3 regions of the Micromonospora sp. NBC_01412 genome follow, and region 1 is predicted to be linked to each of the others. Evidence: riboswitches for the same ligand, from Rfam matches in the RefSeq annotation. Region 1 holds a riboswitch; each other region holds the start of a gene.
The links. Region 1 has a riboswitch for cyclic di-AMP ahead of OG617_RS14375 (NlpC/P60 family protein). Riboswitches for the same ligand answer to the same signal wherever they lie in the genome.

Region 2: another riboswitch for cyclic di-AMP. It lies ahead of OG617_RS24130 (C39 family peptidase); the one in region 1 lies ahead of OG617_RS14375 (NlpC/P60 family protein).
Region 3: another riboswitch for cyclic di-AMP. It lies ahead of OG617_RS06165 (coiled-coil domain-containing protein); the one in region 1 lies ahead of OG617_RS14375 (NlpC/P60 family protein).

The regions. Positions count from the first base shown of each region.
Region 1 is NZ_CP109528.1:3,144,705-3,152,337, forward strand. Features, by position in the region: gene OG617_RS14370 (N-acetylmuramoyl-L-alanine amidase) at 1-1,599, opposite strand, end outside; cyclic di-AMP (ydaO/yuaA leader) riboswitch at 1,811-1,951, shown strand; gene OG617_RS14375 (NlpC/P60 family protein) at 1,964-3,004, shown strand; gene dcd (dCTP deaminase) at 3,056-3,634, opposite strand; gene OG617_RS14385 (pyridoxamine 5'-phosphate oxidase family protein) at 3,734-4,294, shown strand; gene OG617_RS14390 (zinc metalloprotease) at 4,369-5,352, opposite strand; tRNA gene OG617_RS14395 (tRNA-Gly) at 5,619-5,692, shown strand; gene OG617_RS14400 (DUF1772 domain-containing protein) at 5,887-6,387, opposite strand; gene OG617_RS14405 (NAD(P)H-binding protein) at 6,393-7,247, opposite strand; gene OG617_RS14410 (AraC family transcriptional regulator) at 7,343-7,633, shown strand, end outside.
Region 2 is NZ_CP109528.1:5,453,165-5,460,797, reverse strand. Features, by position in the region: gene OG617_RS24140 (CDP-glycerol glycerophosphotransferase family protein) at 1-1,553, shown strand, start outside; gene OG617_RS24135 (alpha/beta fold hydrolase) at 1,623-2,357, opposite strand; gene OG617_RS24130 (C39 family peptidase) at 2,594-3,490, opposite strand; cyclic di-AMP (ydaO/yuaA leader) riboswitch at 3,680-3,821, opposite strand; gene OG617_RS24125 (hypothetical protein) at 4,155-4,916, opposite strand; gene OG617_RS24120 (hypothetical protein) at 5,048-5,509, opposite strand; gene OG617_RS24115 (acyltransferase family protein) at 5,667-6,920, opposite strand; gene OG617_RS24110 (polysaccharide pyruvyl transferase family protein) at 7,229-7,633, shown strand, end outside.
Region 3 is NZ_CP109528.1:1,422,319-1,429,951, forward strand. Features, by position in the region: gene OG617_RS06155 (HelD family protein) at 1-332, shown strand, start outside; gene OG617_RS06160 (cation diffusion facilitator family transporter) at 446-1,360, shown strand; cyclic di-AMP (ydaO/yuaA leader) riboswitch at 1,514-1,643, shown strand; gene OG617_RS06165 (coiled-coil domain-containing protein) at 1,648-2,718, shown strand; gene OG617_RS06170 (SRPBCC family protein) at 2,806-3,276, opposite strand; gene OG617_RS06175 (STAS domain-containing protein) at 3,412-3,786, opposite strand; gene OG617_RS06180 (hypothetical protein) at 4,138-4,281, shown strand; gene OG617_RS06185 (hypothetical protein) at 4,478-4,885, shown strand; gene OG617_RS06190 (cellulose binding domain-containing protein) at 5,052-7,633, opposite strand, start outside.

The sequences.
Region 1 (7,633 bases):
CCAGATCGCCGTCCAGTCGCCCTCGCGGCCGGCCAGGGCGTACGTCTGCCCCGACGAGGCACGGGCCCCGTGGTCGGAGATGTGCATCGTGGCCGGCGAGCCGTCGGGGCGCAGGGCGACGTCGTTGACCAGCGGCGCGTCGGCGCGCGGCGCGCTGCGCAGCACCACCGCCGAGGAGCCGCGCGAGGGGCACGGCACGCCTGCCGTCACACAGCCGGTGAACGCCGGCCGGTTGGTGGCGAAGTCCGGGTCGATCCGCACCATGCCGGTCAGCGGGGTGCCGGTGTTGAGCTCCGGCGCGCGCAGCAGGTCGAAGTAGTGCGACCAGTCCCAGTACGGGCCCGGGTCCCAGTGCATCCCCCGCACGTTCGCCGCGACGGTGCCGGGAACGTTGTCGTGGCCGATGATGTGCTGCCGGTCCAGCGGGACGCCGTGCCGCAGCGCGAGGTACCGGACCAGCTTCGACGAGGTGCGGTACATCGCCTCGGTGTACCAGGTGCCCTGGGCGGCGAAGCCCTCGTGCTCCAGCCCGATCGACTTGGAGTTGATGTACCAGTTGCCGGCGTGCCAGGCCACGTCCTTGGTCTTCACGTGCTGGGCGATGTGCCCGTCCACCGAGCGCAGCGTGTAGTGCCAGCTCACGTAGGTCGGGTCCTGGACCATCCTGAGGGTGCTCGCGTAGCTGGCCTCGGTGTCGTGGATGAGGATGTACTCGACCTTCTGCCGCTTCGGCCGGTCGGAGAGGTCGTGGTTGCCGTAGTCGCCGGGGTCGGCGCCGAGCGACTGGTACGGCGCGGGGATCCACTCGCAGGAGATGCTCGACGGGCACTCCAGGCCGTCGGGGCGCTCCGGCAGGCGCAGGCCGAGCCGGTCCAGCCAGGACTTCTGCGGGGTCACCGCGCGGGCGGCGAGGGTCACCCGCTGCCCGTCGTCGGTCACCCGGCTCTCGCCGCCGGCGATGGTGCCGAAGACCTCGTCGGCGAAGGCCGCCGCCGCGTCGGCGCCGTCCGCGCCGGCGTACCGGGCGACCGCGCCGTACCAGGCCGCCGGGTCGGTGCCGGCCCCGACCGGGGCGCCGATCTGCCGCTGGTACGACGCGAGCAGCGCCGCCCCGCCCCGGATGTTCGTCGGCGCGTCGGCGCGCAGGGCCGCCTCGTCGGCCCCGGTGAGGGTGGCGGCGGTGTCCAGGGTCTGCAACGACTCGGCGGTCGGGGCCTCGTCGGCAGACGGCTGGGCGGCGGCGGGGGCCGGGCGGGAGTCGTCCCCCCGCGGGTCCTCGTCGCCGGAGTCGTGGTGGGTGCCGGTGGGCAGGCCGGTCACGTATTCGGCGTCGGTGAGGTGCATCGGCCCGTACCCCCCGCTGGTGCTGGGGGTGCCGGCGTTGGTGTCCCAGCGGGACTGGAGGTAGGAGACGCCGAGCAGGACGCTCTCCGGCACGCCGTACTCGGCGGCGGCGTTTGCGTACTGCTGCTGGCGGTCGGGGGTCTGGCCGGCTGCGGCCGGGGTGGCTACGGTACCGAGGGGCACGAGGGCCGTGGTGGCGGCCACGGCGGCACCGAGCAGGATCCGCCTGCTCGACGACGCGACAAAACGGGGCATTGAACCTCCCGAGTGGATGTTGATGAGGTCACCCTCCCGCCGTCGTCCTCCCGCGTCAATAGCTTTCCACCAGGCGTTTTGATGTGAAGGAAACTTCCACACGGTGGTGTGGTATGCCGTGTCACGGCCTGGCGGGTTGCGGATCGATAACGGACGTCTCTACTCTGGTCAATCGTCGGCCGGTAGCTGTACCGCCCAGCCGGGCGGTGACGGTCCGACACCGCCGAGTCGCCTCCGGGCGAGCCGGGGACCCAGGTACGCCGGGGTGAATCCGCAGCGCCGCTGCGGTAGGGCGCTCTCCCTTCCCGCCCGAACCCGTCAGCTAACCTGGTAGGCGGTCAGGGAAGAAGGAGAACGGAGCCCGGTGGCACACCATGCCCCGCGGCGCCCGTCACGCCGGTCGGCGCTCGCCGACCGGATGCCGGCCGCGCCGCGCCCACGCTGGTCACGCTTCACCACCGCCCTCGCCGCCCTGGCCGGCGCCGCCGTCGTCCTGACCGGCGCCCCGATCGCGGCCCACGCCGACCCCTCGGTCGCCGAGATCGAGCGGCAGATCGACCAGGACTGGAACAAGCTCGAACCGCTCATCGAGCGGCACAACGCCACCCGCCAGGACCTCGCCCTCAAGCGCCGGCAGGCCGACGCGCTCGCCAAGCAGATCGGGCCGCTGCAACGCCGGGTCGACGAGGCGATGGACAAGGTCAGCGGCCTCGCCGTCGAGGCGTACAAGAGTGAGAACCTCTCGGCGGTGAACGCGCTGCTCGGCAGCCGCTCGCCCGGTCAGATGATGGGGCAGTTGGAGCTGCTCGACCAGTTCGCCGAGCGCCAGCAGCGCGACGTCCGGGCGGTCATCGACCTCCGCGACGAACTGGACGCGAAGAAGAAGCCGCTGGACGAGATGGTCACCCAGCTCGCCCGCACCGAGGCGCAGCTCGCCGCCAAGCGGAAGCAGATCAACGCCGAGATCGACCGGCTCCAGAAGCTGCGGCTCAAGGTGTACGGCAACGGCGGTGGCGGCGCGCTGCGGCCCGCCCCCTGCCCGGCTGCCTACCCGGGCGGCGGCGCGGGGGTCGCGGTGAAGTTCGCCTGCGCCCAGATCGGCAAGCCCTACGTCTGGGGCGCCGAAGGTCCCAACTCGTACGACTGCTCCGGCCTGATGCTCGCGGCCTGGGCCAAGGCCGGCGTGTCGCTGCCGCACAACGCGGCCCAGCAGCGGTCGGTGACCGCCCGGGTGAGCCGCGCCGACCTGCGCCCCGGCGACCTTGTCTTCTACTACGCCGACCTGCACCACGTCGGCATGTACGTCGGCAACGGCTGGGTGGTGCACGCCTCCCAGGCCGGCCAGCCCGTCAAGATGAAGCGCGTCGACGACGGCCAGATCAACAGCTACGGCCGCCCCGACTGAGCGGCGAGGGGCCCGTTCTGCGGGACGGGCCCCTCGACCACGCCCGCGCCGTCAGCGGGTGGGCCAGGTGTGCCAGTTCTGCCAGGAGCGGCTCGGGGTCGGGCCGCGCTGGCCCTGGTACCGCGAGCCGTACACCTTCGACCCGTACGGGTGCTCGGCCGGCGAGGAGAGCCGGAAGATGCAGAGCTGGCCGATCTTCATGCCCGGCCAGAGCGTGATCGGCAGGTTCGCCACGTTGGACAGCTCCAGCGTGACGTGACCGGAGAATCCCGGGTCGATGAACCCGGCGGTCGAGTGGGTGAGCAGCCCGAGCCGGCCCAGCGAGCTCTTGCCCTCCAGCCGGCCCGCGAGCTGGTCGCCGAGCGAGATCACCTCCAGCGTGGAGGCGAGCACGAACTCTCCCGGGTGCAGCACGTACGGCTCGCCGTCGGGCACCTCGACCGCCGAGGTCAGGTCGTCCTGCTGCACCGACGGGTCGATGTGCGTGTAGAGGTGGTTGTTGAAGACCCGAAAGAGCTTGTCGAGGCGCACGTCGATGCTCGACGGCTGTACCAGGGTGGGCTCGAACGGCTCCAGCGCGAGCGTGCCAGCCTTCAGCTCGCTGACGAGATCGCGGTCGGAGAGCAGCATCGCCACACCATAGCGACCCTGGTCGGTGGGCCTGTCATCGCCCGCTGCACCCGGCGTGCCGCGCTCGCCTGTCGTACACGTGTTCGATAGAATGTCGGCATGGCTTCCTGGTCCGAATTCGCCGCTGACGAGCCACGACTCGCCGGCGGGATCCGCCTCCTCATGCAGCAGTACGGGCCGGGCTTCGGCTACCTGGCCACCGTCCGCGCCGACGGTGGGCCCCGGGTGCACCCGGTCTCCCCGGTGATCACCGACGACGGGCTCTTCTGCTTCATCGTCGACTCGCCGAAGCGGCGCGACCTCGAACGCGACGGCCGCTACGCGCTGCACTCCTTCCCGCCGGAGGACAGCGACGACGAGGCGTACGTGGCGGGGCACGCCCGGCCGGTGACCGACCAGGCCCGGGTGGCCCGGCTCGCCGAGTTGGGGCGGGCCGCCCCGCAGGTGGACTGGCGGCTGTTCGAGTTCACCGTCGACGTGGCGATGCTCGCCCGCCGCTACCAGGGCGGCTCCGTCTTCCCGGGCGGGGGCCCGGGGCAGCCGGCCGTGCAGGTGTGGCTCGACCACCGGGCTGCCGGCGGCGCGGGCGGCGCCCCGGTGGGCGTGCCGGATCAGGGGCTGGCCCGGCACGCCCGCAGCGCCCACCGCGCGGCGGCCTGACCCCCGACGACGACGCCGGTGCCGGCCCCGTCGAAGGACGGAGCCGGCACCGGAGGGTCAGGAACAGGGGTGCGTCAGGCCGCGCGGTACGCGTTCCACGCGGTCAGCATCCGGCTCGCCTGCCCAGCGGTGAACTGGTGCATGCACGAGTCGTAGGTGTAGTCCATGAAGTTGGTGATCGGGTCCTTGCCGGTGGCGGTGCAGGTGTCCCGCCCGGTCGGGCACTCGAACGCCGGCGAGGCCTCCGCCGGGGTGTCGCTCACGCTGTCGCCCGAGCCGGAGCAGCCACCCTGGAAGGTGTGGTACAGGTTCAGCCAGTGGCCGATCTCGTGGGTGCCGGTGTCACCCTGGTTGTAGTTGGTGGCGGTGCCGCCCGGCAGGGACTCGCTCAGCACGACGACGCCGTCCATGCTGTTCAGCTTCTTCTGCGGGAAGGTCGCCCAGCCGAGCAGGCTGTCGCTCAGCTCGCCGAGGTACATGTTGAGGGTGTTCTTGCCGCCCTCACGCAGCGAGGTCTTCATCGAGCGCTCGGCCGACGAGCCCGACACGATCGGGTACCACGCCGGGTTGGTGACCCGGTTGATCTTCTGGAGCTGGAAGGCGAAGGCGGTCGCCGCGCCGCCGGTGGCGCCGCTGTAGGCCTGGTTCAGCACGGTGATCTGCGAGGTGATCAGCGAGTCCGGGATGTTGCCGCCGGCCCGGGTGCTGTTCTCCTGGATGACGTGCACGACGACCGGGATGGTCACGGTGGCGAGCGTGCCGGCACCGGCGCCGGCCCGGAAGCTGGCCCGCTCGCGCAGGGCGCCCGCCAGGTCGGCCTCGCGCTGGCGGACCTGTGCGGCGGTCAGCTCGTTGGGTTCGTGCTTGGCCTGCGCGCCCGCCTTGACCCGGGCGTCGGAGTGCACGTCGGCCGGCTCGGCGCACGCCTCCGCCGGGGCGGCTGAGAAGGCCGATGCGGCCGGAACGACACCCACGGCGGCGGTGCTGAGCAGGAGTGCGAGGGTCGTCGACGCGACGCCGGCGGTACGCCGGGTCAGCAGGTTGGCACGGAGTCCCATGGGCCTACCTCTTTCTGGCGGCGCGGCAGGGGGTGTGTCGCGCCATGGCTAGAACGTGCGGCAGACGTTACAACCCATCGACGAATTTGAGAACGGCTATGTGGTGCCGGCCTGAAACTTCTTCGATCCATCGATGGCCCGGAGATCGCGGGGAAGTAGGGAGTGTGGGTGGCGGCGGCGGCCCGGGCGCATGCTGCCGGTCGGCGGCACGCGATGGGGGTGCCTGGGTGCAGCCGACGACGCCGTCGGGTACAGTGGGGCCGCCTGCGGGTGTAGTTCAATGGCAGAACATCAGCTTCCCAAGCTGACAGTGCGGGTTCGATTCCCGTCACCCGCTCCAAGACGATGAGGCTGGTCAGGGTAGGTAGCCTGACCAGCCTCATCTATATCTCGACTACCCGGAACGTGCCGCGTGCCATTCACGTGCCATTAACCGACCTTGGCGAGCACTCCAGCCGACCCGTCGTCAGAGTCGCCGAGGGCACCCTCGATGCGCTTGCGGGCGGCCTCGTCCGCGCCGCCGGGGCGACGTGGTCACCGCTGGCTGCCCCAGAGGTAGACGCCGAATCCGGCAAGCAGCAGGCTGACCACGCTCGCCCCGGCGCGCACGGTGTTCCACCAGGTCCAGCGCGAGGCGTAGTCCGCCCAGATCCGCGCCGCCTCCGCCGGGTCGGTCGGCACACCGGCCGCGTCGAGCGCCTCGTTCATCGGCACGTTGAGGGCCACCGTCGGGATGAACGCGCCCACCAGGTACGCGGCCCCGGCCAGGAAGAACAGCAGCGCCGCCGAACGGTGGCCGAGGATCAGCAGCAGTACGCCGGTGATCGTGGCCGCGAGGATGGGACCGAAGAAGGTGACGAAGAAGAGCGGATTTTGGATCTTCTGGTTGATGCTCGTCATGGACCGGATCGCGGTGCCGGCGTCGGTCGCGTTCAACCCGGGCATCACGGACACGGAGAAGGCGTAGTAGACCCCGGCGATCAGACCGGTCACCACCAGGGTCACCGCCGCCGACCAGGCTGCCAGCGTGTTCATGACGATCAGCCCCGATCCGGTTGTCCGGTCGCCCAGACGCCGGTGGCGACGGCGTCCCGCGCGTAGTCCGCGAAGTCCCGGGGCCGGCGGCCCAGAGCGCGTCGTACACCGTCGGTCAGGTGGGCGTTACGCCCGTCCAGGACCTTGCCGAACAGGTCGGTCAGGACGGCCACCAGCTCGGCGGGCACCTGGTAACGCGCCATTACCTCGGCGTACTCCTGCGGGGAGACCGACTGGTAGGTGATCGGTCGCCCGACCGCCTTGGCGATCTCGGCGGTCGCCTCGGCGAAGGTGAGCAGCCGGGGCCCGGTCAGTTCGTAGAGCTGACCCACGTGGCCCGCCTCGGTCAGCGCCGCGACCGCGATCTCGGCGATGTCGTCGGCGTCGACGAACGGCTCCCCGACGTCGCCGGCCGGGAGCACGATCTCGTCACCGCGCACCGAGTCCACCAGGAAATCCTCGCTGAAGTTCTGGCTGAACCAGCTCGCCCGCAGGATCGTCCACTCCGCGCCGGATCGCTGTACCACCTGCTCGCAGAGCTGAGCCGCCTCCTCGCCCCGGCCGGAGAGCAGGATGATCCGCTCGACGCCGCCGGCCACCGCCTGCTCGACGAACGCGCGGATCGTGGCGGGGGCGTCCGGTGCGGCCAGGTCCGGGTAGTACACCAGGTACACCGACCCGACCCCTTCCAGCACGCCGGCCCAGGTGCTCTGGTCGGTCCAGTCGAACCGTGGCTCGCCGGAGCGGGAACCGACCCGTACCGGACGGCCGAGGGCGGTGAGGCGGTCCACCACGCGACGACCGGTTTTGCCGGTGCCGCCGAGGACCAGGATGGGCTGTTCGTACACGTTTTCTGTCATGTCACTAGCCAAGCCGAGCGGGGCCTGACCGGGAATGAGTGAGACGCTTGGCTCCATGTTCGGGCGTCTCACCAGGGTTCTTCTAGCCTGGGTGCATGGACGCACTGGCGGGGCTGTTGGACGGGCCGAGAGCACGCGGCGCGTTCCTGCTCCGATCGGTGTTCGACCCGCCGTGGTCGGTACGGATCCAGGACCGCGCACCACTCACCCTGGTGTCCATGCTCCGTGGTGACGCGTGGGTGGTGCCGGACACCGGCGCCCCCGTCCGGCTTCGCCCCGGCGATGTGGCGGTGATCCGGGGTCCGGAGCCGTACACGATCGCCGACGACCCGGGCACCCCGCCGCAGGCGGTGATCCACCCCGGTGAGCGCAGCGCCACTCCGGCC
Region 2 (7,633 bases), 2.3 Mb from region 1:
CCGACAGCACCGCCGAGTCGGTGCTGCTCGCGGCCGGCATCCTGGTCGGGTACGCCCGCCGGCTCGACGCCGGCTTCGACCCGGCGCTGGCCGCCACGGCCCTGGTGCTGCTGGGGCTGGTGCTGCTGGTGGGTCCGCTGCGGCAGGCCGGGGACCTGGAGATCCGGGCCGCCAACCTCCCGGCCCGGTCGTGGGCCCCGCTGGTCGCCGGCCGGCTGGGCGACGCCCTGCTGGTGCTGCTCGCCGCGGTGGCGCTGGCCGCCGCGCTGGTGCTGCCGCCGTTCGTCGCCCTGCTGCTGGCGCTGGGCGTCGGCGCGGGCGCCGGGGCGGTGGCCCTGGACCTGGCCCGCCGGCGGTTCCGGCCGGGGACCGGGGGCGGGGCGGTGACCCGGGCGCTGCGGGCGCACCGGCCGGAGTTCCTGCTGCACTTCTCCGCCCCGCCGGGGTCGGAGTACCAGGTCACCATGTGGCTGCCCTACCTGGAGCGGATCGGCCGGCCGTTCCTCGTGATGGTGCGGGAGCCGGAGTTCCTCGCCCCGATCGCCGCGGCCACCACGGCCCCGGTGGTGTACTGCCCCACCCTTAAGGCGATGGACGAGGCGCTGGTGCCGAGCCTCAAGGTGGCGTTCTACGTCAACCACGGGGCGAAGAACAGCCACTGCATCCGGTTCACCCAGCTCACCCACGTGCAGATCCACCACGGCGACAGCGACAAGGCGCCCAGCGCCAACCCGGTCTCGGCGATCTTCGACCGGATCTTCGTGGCCGGCCCGGCCGCGATCGACCGGTACGCCCGCGCCGGGGTGGACATCCCGGCGGAGAAGTTCGTCGTGGTCGGCCGGCCGCAGGTCGAGTCGATCGAGGTACGCCGGGAGCAGACCCCCGGCCTGGCCAACCCGACGGTGCTCTACACCCCGACCTGGACCGGGCACCACGCCGACGCGAACTACTGCTCCCTGCCGGTGGGCGAGACCATCGTCCGGGGGTTGCTGGCCCGGGGCGCGACGGTGATCCTGCGCGCCCACCCGTACACCGGGCAGAACCCGGCGTCGGCGCGGCAGCTCGCCCGGCTCACGGAGCTGCTCACCGCGGACCGGGCCCGCACCGGCCGGCAGCACGTCTGGGGCGCCGCGGCCAGCCGGGAGATGTCCCTGGTCGACTGCGTGAACCGCTCCGACGCGCTGCTCTCGGACGTCTCCGGGGTGATCTCCGACTACCTCTACTCCGGCAAGCCGTACGCGGTCACGGACATGGGTGGCGACGGCGACCGGTTCGTCGAGCTGTTCCCCCTGGCCGGCTCCGGCTACGTGCTGCGGCGCGACGCGGCCAACCTCGACGAGGTGCTCGGCCACCTGCTCGACACCGACCCGCAGGCAACGGCCCGCTGGGCCACCCGCTCCCGCTACCTGGGCGACTTCCCCACCCAGCAGTACGCCGAGGCATTCCTGACGGCAGCCCGCCACGAACTGACCCCAACCTGGACCCCACCCACCCCCCGCCCAACCACCCCTCTTCCCTCTCACCCCCACCCCCACCCCCGACCCCCGCGTTGATCAAGAAGTTTGCGTCAGGGTTGGGCGCAGAGCCGACGGAAACCTCTTGATCAACGGGACCGTGTCCCGTCAGAGGTGGGGGGTCAGGAGGGATAGGACGGCGGCGGGGTTTTCGACGTGTGCGTTGTGGCCGAGGCCGGGCAGGGTGGCCGTCGGGACGGCCAGTTCCCCGAGTTGGGCGTCGGTGACCATGGGGTCGTGCTCGCCCCGGGCCAGGAGGACCGGGACGTCGACGGCGGCCAGCAGGGCGGGCAGATCCGGTGCGCCGACCCCGAAGACCGCGGGGTCCATGGCCAGCCGCCACCGGCCGCCCTCCCGGCGCAGCCCGGCGTCCACCACGGGATCGTCCGGGGCGACCAGCCCGGCCAGGCCGGACACCCGCAGGTAGCGGCGGGCCGCCTCGTCCCGGGAGGCCAACCAGGTCACGGGGCGGGCGGCCAGCTCGCGGGCCCGGTCCAGCTCGGTGGCCGACCAGGCGACCTTGATCCCGAGACCGACCACCGCGTCGACAGGCAGCCCTCGGCCGCGCGCGGCCAGCGCGAGGCCGACCACCCCGCCAAGCGAGTGCCCGAGCACCACGAGCCGGTCGCCGGGGCGCAGCCCCTCGGCCACCCGGTCGGCGAGCCCGGCGAAGGTGTAGACCGACGGCGCCGGCGACCAGCCGTGGCCGGCCAGGTCGGGCGCCAGCCACCGGCCAGGCCAGCGGCTCTCCAGCAGCGGCGCGCAGGGCAGCCACACCTCCCCCGTGCCGCCCATGCCGTGCAGCAGCAGAGCCACGCGCCGGGTACCCGTGTCGTCGGTCACGCAGCGCAGTGTCGCACCGCGCGGCCCGCCGGGCGAGAGGCCGGACCGGGACACGACACGGACCGGGGCGGGACACGACACGGACCCGGGCGGGACACGACACGGACCCGGGCGGACCGGGTCGGGGCACGGGCGGGGCGGGGTCGGACCGGGGCGGGCGACGGGCGGCCCGGCCGGGGTGAGACGGCACCGGCCCCGGCTCACAGGGTGAGCCGGGGCCGGTGGGGGGAGGGCGATCAGGCCGAGTAGCCCCTGGTCGCCGCCCAGTGCGCCAGGGCGGTGGTGCTGATCCAGTACGCCGGGACGGCCGGGTTCGCCGAGTCGGCGATCCGTACGGTGCTGCCGTTGTTGCGGTAGCCGACGACGGCGATGTAGTGGCCGCCGGGGAAGGAGTGCCAGCCGCCGTCGACGTCGGTGGCGTCGCCGGCGATGTTCACCACGACGCCGCGCCCGGCGCCGACCGCCGTCACCACGTCGGCCTGGAGCCGGTCGATCTGGGCCCGGGTGGCGGCGCCGCCCGGGATCATCCGGGTCCGGTACGGGTCGCCCTTGACCATCTCGTTGAGCACCCGGGTGGTGTCCTCGGCCGAGTTGGTGCCCATCTCGGTGGTGCCGAGGCGGCTGGCCAGCCCGTCCTGGTTGCTCCCGACGCCGGTGGCGGAGAGCGCGTTGCGAACCGCCGCGGGGCCGCAGTAGAAGTAGGTGGTCTGCGCCTGGTAGTCGTAGTCGAGGGACTTCGACGACGGCGGCTTCGGGGCGGCCGCCTTCGCCGTGGTCTGCTTCGGGGCCGCCTTGGTGGTCAGGTCGGGGTTCGGCGCGGCCGTGGTGGCGCTCGGCGACGGCGAGGCGCTGGGCGACGCGGTCGCGCCGACCCGGGCCTGGGCGCGGCTGGCCACGCCGTCGAGGCGGGGTGCGATCTCGGCCACGGCGGCGTTGGTGGTCTGCCGCGGGGCGGGGGTGTCGTCGGCGCCGGCCAGCAGCACACCGGTGCCGGAGGCCAGCAGGAGCGCCGCGGCCGAGCCGGCGACGACCTGGTACGGGCGCTCGGTGGCGAGACGTCGCAACTGCCGCTTGAGGTGGTCGTTCACGTGTTCCTCCACGGGGGTGGGGCGGAGAGCGGGGCACCCGGGCATGCGTCGTCGCACGGCGGCGCGGACGAGACGTCCACGGCCGGTGGGGACCGCTCTGGGAAGACGCCCGGTCAGCCGGGCGTACGGGCGGGTGCGCGGGTCAGCTCGTCAGCCCAGGGGCGACGGACGCGGGCACCATGGCGCCGCAGTGGAGGAACAACCGAGGGATGGGGTCGCGCTGCACGAGGATGGCACTCCTTCCGACACCGCCTACCGGGTTAGCTGACGGATTCGGGCGGGAAGATCGCCCTACCGCAGGCCGTGGCCCGCGGATTCACCCCACACTGCATTGGGTCCCCGGTTCGTGATGGTCACGATTGAGCGGGTCGGCGCGGCGTCGCCTCTTGCGATCGGGTACCGCACCGGACGGGCCGACATTACTGGCCGGTCGAAGCCCTGCCAACCCCCTCCCACCTGCCTAAACCCTCTCCGATCAACTTTCTTGCGGCACATTGGGAACTGACGTGACTCAATGGGATTACGGGCCTTCGGGGTGCCGCAGGGCGACAACCGGACGATTGGTCGTGATCGTCGGTGAGTTGTGTCGGCCGATCCACCCCGATGGGTCGACTGCCCGTTTACCCGAGCGACGTGACCGGCATCACCCAAGAAATCCGGGGCCGGCCACCGCGACGCCCGGATCGGGTCAGCTACCGCCCGGATCGGGTCAGCCGGCCCGGGCCGGACGCCAGCGGGCGGCGGGGACGATGCGGCCGGCCGCCGCCGTCGCTGCCCGGGGCGTGGGCGACCGGACGGGGCGGGCCCGCTCCGCAGCGGCGTACGCCTCGACGGCCAGCGTCCGGGCGGCCTCGGCGGCCAGCTCGGCGTCGCGCCAGGCCGCCCGCTCCCGGGCCACCGCCGCCCGGTGGCCGGCCTGCCTCCCGTCCCGCACCGCCCGGGCCAGCACGACCTCCTGCTGGGCCGGGTGCAGCCGGGGGTTCCAGCCGCCCCGGTGCGCGAAGACGTCGCAGAGCTGCCGGATGGACAGCTCGCCGCGCAGGTGGGCGGCCGTCGCGGCGTGGTGCAGCCAACGCTCCCGGGCGGCGTACTCGGCGGGGGTTCGGGGGGTGCGCGGCGCAGGCAGGGCCCCCGCGCCGGAGAAGCGCCGCGCGGCGGCCTCCGCCTCGTCGTACGCCTGCCAGGCCCGATCGAGGGCGTCCTGGGCGGCCAGCCACGCTTCGCGCCGCCGGCGGGCGGTCCGGGCGGCGCCGACGGCGGCCACCCCCACCTCCTCGGCGTACCGGCGCAGGTCGGTGGCCTCCTCGATGACCGGGTCGACGGCGGGCGGGGCGGGGTCGACCGCCGGCCGGTCCCGCTGCGGGCGGGCGACCAGGGCGGTGAGCACCCCGAGCGCCACCACGAGCAGCACCGACCAGATGGCGGCGGCCAGCGGCACCTCGACGAGGAACTGGTAGAGAACGATGTCCATGGTCGGCACCTCACGGAGGGTGGATGCGGGAAGCGGGCTCCGCGCGCCACCGGGTGGGGCGCGGGGCGCCACCGGGCCGGGCGGACGGGTGCGGTGGTGAGGTTTCGCGAGAGGGCGGTGTCGCGGGCGGGTCAGCCGCGCGGCGGCGCGCGCGACCCGGCGGTCGCCGGGGCGGGGCCGACGGGCATCCGGGGCGCCGGGGCCGGGTCGACCACGGACCGGCCCGCCGGGCCGGGCGGGACCGCGGCGGGGTGCGCGGGGGCGGCCGGGGTGTCGGCGGCGGCCCGGCCGGGGCCGGCCGCGCGCACCCCGGCGGCCGGGGCGGGGCCGTGGTCGGACGCCCCGATGGCGGGCGTGCTGCCGACCAGGGACCAGGCCGGCACGGGGTCGTGGTCGGGAGCCCCGACCACGGGCAGGCTGCCGGCCAGCGACCAGGCCGGGGCTTGGCCGCCCGCGTCGGCGGGCGGCGCCGGGTCGAACGACAGCGATCCGGCGCCCAGCGAGAAGGCGACCGCGACGGCCAGGCTGGTGAGCATCCGGGCGGTCCAGCGCGCGACCCACCACAGGGGGCAAGTCGGCGCGACGGGAAGCACCCGCTCACGCTACCGAAGCCGGCCGCGGGGCGCACCGCTGGCGGGGCGTGTCGCGACGTCCCGATCGTCCGGTTCTTCCCCGGCCCGCCGGCCCACCCGCCCACCCGTCGCGGGCGCGTTGGCGGCACCCCGGCGGGCGGCGCGGGAGCGGGGCCGGTCAGCGCCGCTCGGGGACGGCGACGTACTCGCGGGGGCGCTCCGTCGTGGGGGCGGCCGTCGTGGGGGCGGCCGTCGTGGGGGCGGCCGTCGTCGCCGGTCCGGGCGGTTCCGGCGGGTCGCCGGGGGCCGTCCCGCCGCCGGGAGCCGGCGGGCGGGGTCGGCGGGGCGGCCCGAGCCGGCGGGTCAGCGGCATCTCGACCCACCGGTGCAGCAGCGCGGCCAGCCCCAGGTTCACCAGCAGGAAGCCGACCACGGCCAGCGGCCCCCACCAGCCGGGCAGCCCCACGCCGAGCCGGTCGGCCAGCCGCAGCACGGTGACCATGACGAAGACGTGCACCAGGTAGAAGGCGAAGGAGACCTCGCCGAGCCAGACCATCGGCCGGGACCGCCACGGCGTCCGCGCGCCGCGCACGTCCGCGTCGGCTGCGGCGGCGATGACCAGCAGGTACGCCGCCGCGAGCAGGGCCGCCCACAGCTCGGCGCGGATCCACTGCGAGGCGACGACCCAGGTGGCCACGAAGATCACGCTGGCCGCGGTGAGGCCGGGACCCCGCCAGCGCCCCCGGCGCAGCAGCTCGGCCGCGGCGACGCCCATCCAGAACTCCAGGGACCGTACGACGGGGAAGACCTGGGTGAACCACCAGGTGCTCTCCTGCGGCACCAGTTGCTGACCGGGCCAGAGCGCCACGATCAGCAACGGCACCGCGACCACCACCGCCCACAGCACCCCGGGCCGCGCCCGGCGGACCAGCGGCAACGCGAACGGCAGACAGAAGTAGAAGAACAGTTCGCAGGAGAGCGACCAGCTCACCGAGTTGACGCTGTAGAAGTAGCCGGGGGTCGGGTCCCAGGCCTGGAGCAGCAGGAGGTTCTCCACCGCGGCGCGGATGTTGACCGGGTCGGCGAAGACCCACACGCCGGTCAGCAGCACCACACCCCACATCAGCAGGTGGTTGGGGTAGATCTTGGCGAGCCGGCGGCGCCAGAAGTCGCGTCGGCGGTCCCCGTCGCGGGCCGACCAGACCAACACGAACCCGCTGAGGATGAAGAAGAACTCGACCCCGGACAGGCCCAGGGTGAACAGCCGGTCGATGACGGCCTGGTAGTCGGGCTCGGCGACGATCCGCATGGTGCCGGCGTGGTATCCGAAGACCAGCAGGGCGGCGATCCAGCGCAGCCCGGTCAGCGAGGGCAGCCGGCTCGCCGGGCGGGCGGGCGGCTCGGGTCGTACGACGGTCGGTGCGCTGGTCATGCCGGCGGCCCGTCCGTCCGCAGGGTCACCAGCACCGCGCCTCCTCGCCTCGTGTCGCCCCGGGCGGCCGGCGCCGCCGCGTCGTGGCGGGCCGGCGGGTGCCGCCCGCCGGGCACCCTACCCGCTGGGCCCGCCCGGCCCCCGCATCGGCGGTCGCCGGGAGACGCGAATGCCAGGAGCGGGCGTCCGATGGCCTAATATCGCGGTCTCGGCACCCACGGGCGTGCCCCGACCTCGTCGGGCCACGGCGGGTCGGCGCCCACCAGCGCACCCCTGACGGGGCTGACACGACGAGAAGGACGGCACCGATGCACCAGCGGATCCTGCTCCGGGCCAAGAAGGGCCCGTTCGACGTCTACTCGCCGGAGGAGACGTTCGAGCGCAACTGGATCGGCGACAACACCGGCAACCTCGTGTTCAGCCACGCGGCGCACAAGATCCTGCGGACCTCGACGGCGCAGATCACCTCGTCGGAGTTCCGGGCCAACCCGCGCGAGGCGGACGAGATCAACGAGCGGTACGACGTCTTCGTGGTGCCGCTGGCGAACGCGTTCCGGCGCAGCTACGCCAGCCGGCTGGGCACCATGACCCGGCTCATCGAGCGGCTGAAGATCCCGGTGGTGGTGCTGGGCGTCGGCGTGCAGACCGACGTCAACGGCGACCGGGAGTACCTGCGACCGATCGACGACACGGTGAAGGCGTTCACGAAGGCG
Region 3 (7,633 bases), 1.7 Mb from region 1:
GCGTGGAGCCGGTCGCGCTGACCGTGCCGCCGGCCGAACTCGAACGGGCCACCGTCGCGGCGGTCGCCGCGCTGCTCGGCGAGGTGGAGGGGACGGTCGGGGTGATCACGCCGGTACCGCGCCGGGACGAGGTCGCCGGCTGGCTCGCCGGCCTGGCCGCGCCGCGCCTGCAGGTGGTGACCAGTCTCCAGGCCAAGGGCATGGAGTACGACGGGGTCGTGCTGGTCGCACCGGCCGAGATCCGGGCCGATCCGGGCTCCGGCGTGCGGACGCTGTACGTGGCGCTGTCCCGGGCCACCCAGCGGCTGACCACGATCGATCCGACCGGCTGACCGGCTGACCGACCGGCGCCCCGTCCCCGGTCGGACACCGGACGTTCACTTGCACACATAGCGATGTGAGCATACATTTGGCCGAGTCCGGATCGGGGACGGAGGGTGTTGGCGTGGGCGCAGGTCATGACCACCACGGCGCGGTGGCGAACGCCGCGGACCGCCACTCAGGGCGGCTCTGGGCGGCCTTCGCGCTGCTCGCCACCCTGATGATCGTCGAGGCGGTGGCCGCGTTCGGCACCGGCTCGCTGGCGCTGCTCTCCGACGCCGGGCACATGTTCACCGACGTGCTCGGCATCGGCATGGCGCTGGCCGCGATCACCGCCACCCGGCGGGCCACCACCGACCCCCAGCGCACCTTCGGGCTCTACCGGCTGGAGGTGCTCGCCGCGCTCGGTAACGCCGTCCTGCTCAGCGGCGTCGCGGTCTACGTCCTCGTCGAGGCGGTCCGCCGGTTCGGCGAGCCGCCCGAGGTGACCGTCGGCCCGATGCTCGCGGTGGCGACGCTGGGCCTGCTCGCCAACGTGGTCGCGTTCGCCCTGCTGCGCAGCGGGGCGAAGGAGAGCATCAACCTGCGTGGGGCGTACCTGGAGGTGCTGGGCGACCTGCTCGGGTCGGTCGGGGTGATCGGCGCCGCGGCGCTGATCGCCGTCACCGACTGGTGGTGGGCGGACCCACTGGTGGCCGTCGCGATCGGCGTGTTCATCCTGCCCCGCACCTGGCGGCTCGGACGGGCCGCGGTGCGCATCCTGGTGCAGGCCGCGCCGGAGCACCTCCAGGTGACCGCCGTGCACGACCGCCTGGCGGCGGTGCCCGGCGTGGTCGAGGTGCACGACCTGCACGTCTGGACGCTGACCTCCGGCATGGAGGTCGCCTCCGCCCACCTGACCATGGCGCCGGACGCCGAGGTGGGCGCGGTGCTGGCCGCGGCCCGCACCGCCCTGCACGAGGACTTCCACATAGAGCACGCCACGTTGCAGGTGGAGCCCGGGGAGTCGGCGGGCCCCTGCGGGCCGACCGGCTGGTGATACCCACACCCATCAATCAGGTGATGTATTGTGCCTTCATGCCGGTTTTAAGCGTATTGGCCCACGCACCGTCCGTCACGGACGCAGCGGGGGACCCATCCGCACCGGTAGGCTCTCATCCGGTCTCCGCCGGGCGGCGCCCTCCGGCGCCTGCGGTGACCGCCGCCTAATCGCCTCCTGGCGAGCCGGGGAACCATGTTCGTGGGGTGTATCCGCATGAGCGGTAGGGATCTTCCGTCCCGAACCCGTCAGCTAACCCGGTCGGCGGCTGACGGAAGGACATGCGTATGCCAGTAGTGGCACCTGTACGAAGGACCGCCGCCCGGATGGCGGCGATGCTGGTGCTGACGCTCGCCGTCGGCCTCGGGTTCGGGCCGGTGGCCCCGGCCGGCGCGGCCCCGCCCACCGGTCTGCGAGCCGCCGCGCCCGGCCAGGACGAGGAGGGCGGCACCCCGGCCCTGCGCGCCCAACTCGAGGCGGCCAGCAAGGGCTACCTGGACGCCAAGAACGCCCTGGCCCGCTCGGTCAAGCGGCAGCAGCAACTCGGCAGCCAGCTCAAGACGGTCGAGGCAGAGCTGACCGTACGCGGCGCCAAGGTCGACGAGATCGCCGGCGTGGCGTACAAGTCGGGACGACTCAGCCCGGTGTCCGCGCTGCTCAACAGCACCAGCCCCGCGGGCTTCCTGGACCGGATCGCCGCGCTGGACGCGGTCGCCACCAACGAGGACCGGGCGCTGCGCGACCTGCTGGAGACCCGGGACCAGGCAGCCAAGACCCGGCTGGCCCTCGACGGGGAGATCCGCGAGCAGCGCAAGCAGGTCACCGTGATGGCCAAGCGCAAGCAGCAGGCCGAGCAGGCCCTGACCGTGGCCAACGAGAAGGCCAGCGCCAGCGGCGGCGGGTCCAACCGGGGCACCTCCAGCGCGAACGCCACCCCGGCGAAGCGCAACTCCGACGGGTCCTGGCCGTCGGAGTCGTGCAGCGTGAACGACCCGACCCCGGCCAGCGGCTGCATCACCCCGCGGACGCTGCACGCGCTCCAGCAGGCCAAGGCGGCCGGCTTCACCCGGTACGTCTCCTGCCACCGGCCCAGCGGCTCCGGCGAGCATCCCAAGGGGCGGGCGTGCGACTTCGCCGCCCAGAAGGGCGGATTCGGCGGGGTGGCCTCCGGCGGGGACCGCACCTACGGCAACAACCTGGCGGCGTACTACATCCGCAACGCCGACAACCTCGCCGTCCTGTACGTGATCTGGTTCAAGCAGATCTGGCTGCCCAGCAGCGGCTGGAAGTCGTACAGCGGGGGCAACGGGGACCCGTCCAGCGACCACACCAACCACGTGCACCTGTCGGTGTACTGACCGCGCGTCCGGTGGCCCCACCCGGGGCCACCGGACGTCACGCGCACAAGCTGTTGAACCGGGCTGCGGTCGGCCCGGCCGCGCCGCTCAGGCCTGCTGGGCGGGGCCGTCCCCGGCGCGGTCCAGCACCTCGCCCAGCCTCCGGGCCAGCCCAAGGTGCGCCGAGCGGGCCTGCCGGAAGGCGTACCGGAACAGCGGCGCCGGGGCGGCGAGAGTGATCTCCACGTCGATCCGGACCACCCCGCCCGGCTCGTCACGCAGCCGGGTGCGGTTGCGCACGGTGGTGGCCGGCCGCTGCCGGGCCACCGTGACGATCTCGTCGTCGGTGACGACCAGCACATCCGCCTCGTACGTCACCGGGAAGCGCAGCGGCCCGGCGGCGAGCCGGTCGGTGATGGCGTAACTGGCCCGGGCGCCCGGCCGGGGCGGCAGCCGGCGCACCCGCGTGATCAGCGGATGCAGCTCACCCTGCCGGGCCAGGTCGCCGAGCAGCGCCACCGCCTCGGCCCGTGGGCAGCGGGCCTGGACCGAATACTCGAAGGTGTCTCGCCGAAGCACACCCCGATCGTCCCCCACCCGGCCCCCGGAGGGAAGGACCACCGCCCCGTCCAGGCGAACCGGCCCCGGCGCACCGACCTGGCGGCGTATCCCCCGGAGGGGCGGCGGAGACGGGACGCCCGGGGCGGGCGGCCGTCAGGCGCCCGGCAGCGCCTCGGGGGTGGGAGTGGCGGCGCCGGCGCCGGCGTAGTAGGGCTCCGGGGCGCCGAACAGGCCGAGCAGCCCGGTCACCCAGAGCTGCCGGTGCACGAACCGGCTCGGCTCGGTGACGACCAGCTTCACGCTGCTGACCTCGGCGGTCTGGAAACCAGCCACCATCGCGCTGATTCCGACGGAGTCGATGAAGGTGACGAGGCGCATGTTGAGCTCAATGCGGGCGGGACGCCCCTTGGCGAGCACCTCTGCGATGGCTTCGCGCACCTCGTACGCGGTGTCGACGTCGATTTCGCCACGCGGGACGATCTCGATGACACCACCAGACAGGACCGACTTCACGATCGACAGGCTCACGCGAGCACCTCCACTCGCCCGTTCACGGGCGCCTCATCAGTACGCGGGCCGCGACCGAGAGTATTCCTCCGACGGCCTCGGTCGCCACCCCTCGGGATGAGCAATTCCTGGATCAAGGCACAGCGGCTGGCCCTTATCCGGACTTTTCAGGTCCTGCTCAGCGGACGATCGGCCCGGAAGCCGATGTCGCCGACCCAGGGTAACGGTGACCCCCGACCTTCGCGCGCACATTGTGTGCCGGGCGTGCCTCGCGGGACCCGGTGAGAGAGGTCACGGCGGGCGATCCGCCACCGTTGCCCGCCCCGCCTACGCTCGGTGGCGTCCGTCACCCGTACTACGGAAGGACCACTCATGATCCGGAGATTGGCCGGCCTCGCCGGCGTCGGCGTGTTGCTCGCCCTCATGCTGGCCTGTGGCTTCGGCGGCGCGGGTGACGACGACGATGATGACGACGACGACTTCGCCCGTGGCGCTGCGGTGGTGTCCGTCCGCTGATCACCGCCGGACTGACCACCGCCGGACTGGGCCGCCACCGGCCGGGCCGGGTTTGCGGCCGGGTCCGGCGGGGCACTGCCCGAGTGGGCGGACGGGCGGACCGCCGGACCACGCCGGTGGGCGGGGCGCCCGAGCCCTGCCCTAGCCGAAAGTCCGAAGTGGCCGCAAGCTTCGGCACCCCGAGGAGGTAAGAACGATGTTCGGAACCGATCTGCTGGAACGCCGCAGCAAGCCCGAGCGGATCGCGGACCAGGCGTGGCAGCACCTGGTCTCCGCCGTCAGCTCCGCCGGGGACAGCGTCCGGGACACCGCCCGCTCGGCCCGCCGCAACGGTTCAGGCCTCGCCGATGACGCCGGTGACCTGGTCGGCTCCGCGGCCGAGGAGGCCCGCCGCCGGGCGTTGCGGGCCTTCGACTCGCTCGCCGGCCGCCGCCCGGCCCTGCCCTGGACGCTGCTGATCGGCGCCGCGCTGGTCGGCGCGGCGGTCGGCTGGGCCGCGGGGTCGGCCGCCCGGGCCGCCGGCGGCCGGGGCGACCGGGACGCCGACGACATCGAGTTCGTCGACGTCGACCGGCCCGACTCCCCCGTCGGCCTCGACGGCTGATCCCGCCCGGTCCGGCGGCGCGACGGTCTCCCCGCCGCGCCGCCGGACCGGCCGACCGGCCGAGAACCAGACCCGACCGACCAACCGGCCGAGAACCAGACCCGACCGGCCCCCACGCGCGGGGCCGCCCGGACGCCGGGGACGCCGCCGACCGACCGCGCCTTGGCTAGCGGGCGACGGTTGCGGTGCAGCTCAGCACCGGCACCGAGTTCGCCCCGGTGAAGCTGCCGAGGAGGCCGAAGGTGGTGCTGGCGCCGGTGCCGAGGGCACCGTTCCAGCCGGCGTCCCGCACCACGACCTGGGTGCCGGTCTGGGTGAACGAACCGCCCCAGAGCTGGGTGAGCCGCTGCCCGTCGGCGTAGTTCCAGGCCACCGACCAGGCGCTGCTCGGCGACCCGTTGTTCCTGACGGTCACCTCGCCCTGGAAGCCGCCCGACCAGGAGCCGGTCACCTTGTACGTCGCCGTGCAGCCGCCGACCGGCGCCGGCGTGGTCGGGGACGGCGGAGGCGTGGTGGGCGGGGGCGTCGTCGGCGCGGGGGTGGTGGGCGCCGGGGTGGTCGGCGCGGGCGTGGTCGGCGACGGGCTGGTCGTGCCGCCGAGCCGGTCGGCGACGAGGATGCCCCGGCCGTTGGTGCCCAGGTAGACCCGGCCGTAGACCCGGGGGTCGCCGGTCAGCGCCTCGCCCGCGTTGCCGTACTGGTGCTTGTCGTCGTTGATCCGGACCCAGCTCGCGCCGGCGTTGTCGGACCGGAACACGCCGTGCTGGCCGTCGACCGTGCCGAAGGTGAACAGCGCCGGATACGTCTGCCCGGGGGCCGCCTTGCCGAAGCCGATGTTCACCGCCGACGACACGTTGGCGAGCTTGGTGAAGGCGGCGCCGGAGTCGGTGGAGTGCCACAGGCCGCCCTCGCCGGCCAGCCAGATGTCGCCCTCCCTGCCGGGCAGCGCCTTGAACTTCACGTTGCCGGTGCTCGGCAGGCCGGCGGCGGCCGACGCGGCGAAGCTGGCCCCGCCGTTGGTGCTGACGTAGAATCTGCCGCCGCCGAAGCCGTAGAACTTGTTCTTGTTGACCCGGTCGGACTCGACCACCGCGTTGGCCGGGATGCCGGTCGCCGCGGTCCACGAGTTGCCGAAGCCGACCGAGCGGACCACGGCCTGACCGGCGTCGCCGGGCGCCCAGACGAACTGGCTGCCGTCGGCGGACGCGGCGACCGTGCCGCCGCTGTTGATCCCGGACGGCTCGCCGCCCTGGAACCAGTTCCCCCCGCCGTCGGTGGAGAACGCGACGTGGCTGTCGTTGGGCCGGTCCGCGTCGGTGAAGTTGCCGGCCCGCACCAGCACCGACGGGTTGGTCTCGGCGTAGTCGAGGCTGGTGGTGCTGGTGAAGTTCGGCTGGGTGAACATCATCGGCGGCACGGCCGCGAGGTCGGTGTGCCGGAAGCCGCCGATGTCACCGAGCGCGCTGACCAGCGGCGCCCCGGACGGCGGGCTGACCAGGTCGAGCACGGCGGTCTCCTCCAGCCCCTTGACCATCGGTTTGATGGTGAGCTGGCCGCCGGTGTCCCACTTGGTCAGGTCGGTGCTGCCGTAGATGGTCGCGCCGGTGCCGTACAGGAAGCGGTTGGAGTCGAACGGGTCGATCTCCACCGACTCGTTCATCCAGCCCAGCTTCGGGGTCTCCTCCGGCGGGGACGGGTTGCTGCCGAAGGTCAGCCACGGCGCGGAGCTGACGTCCATCGTGTACTTCTTGGTCTTGTTCGGGTAGCTGCCCCAGTCCCAGATCCGGGTCCAGGTCGCGCCCCCGTCGGTGCTGCGCCAGAAGATGGCGTCCGGCCACCAGGAGGTCTGGGTGGCCACCATGAGGGTGTTCGGCTTCTGCCGGTCGATGGTCAGCCCGGAGTAGCCGAAGTACGCGTCGGTGCTGGACGACGGGATCGGGCTGATCCGCGTCCACGCGCCGGTGGCCCGGTTGAACTTCCACACGTCACCCTTGGCCCCGTCGTACGGGCCGCCGGTGTCGCTGGTGGCGATGTAGAGGTAGCCGCCGACCGGGTCCACCACGCCCTTGTGGGCGAGGTGGCCGGTGGGCTGGCCGGCGATCCGCTCCCAGGTCGTGCCGCCGTTGGTGCTGCGGTAGACCGGGTTCTCCTTGTCCGCCACGCCGACGTAGACGGTCTGGGTGGCGTTGCCGGCCGTGCCGGTGCTCTTGTCGAAGCTGACCCAGGTCAGGCCCTGGTTCTGGCTCTGGTAGCCGCTGCTGTCGTTCGGGTCGGCCCGGTAGTTGCCGACGTTGGGGAAGTTCGCCACCTTGGCCCAGGTCGCCCCGAAGTCGGTGCTGCGCCACAGGCCGTTGCCGCCCTCGGCGCCGTAGTACAGGACGCTGTTCCTGTTCGGGTCGATCGCCAGCCGCTCGCCCATGCCCCGGCCGGGCATGTTGCCGCCGTTCTTGAACGGCAACTCGGTGACCTGCCAGGTGGCGCCCTTGTCCGCGGAACGCAGGATCGCGCCCTTGTTCGGGTCCCAGTCGTTGGTGTACATGCCGACGGCGGCGTACACCCGGTTGGTCTGCACCGGGTCGGTGGCGAGGCTGACCACGCCGTTGTAGCCCCACTTGTCGGGGCCGACCCAGTCGAGCAGCGGCGTCCAGGACTGGCTGGCCTGCTCCCAGCGGTACGCGCCGCCGATGTCGGTGCGGGCGTAGATCAGGTTCCTCTCGGTCTGGTTGAACACGATGCCGGGGACGAAGC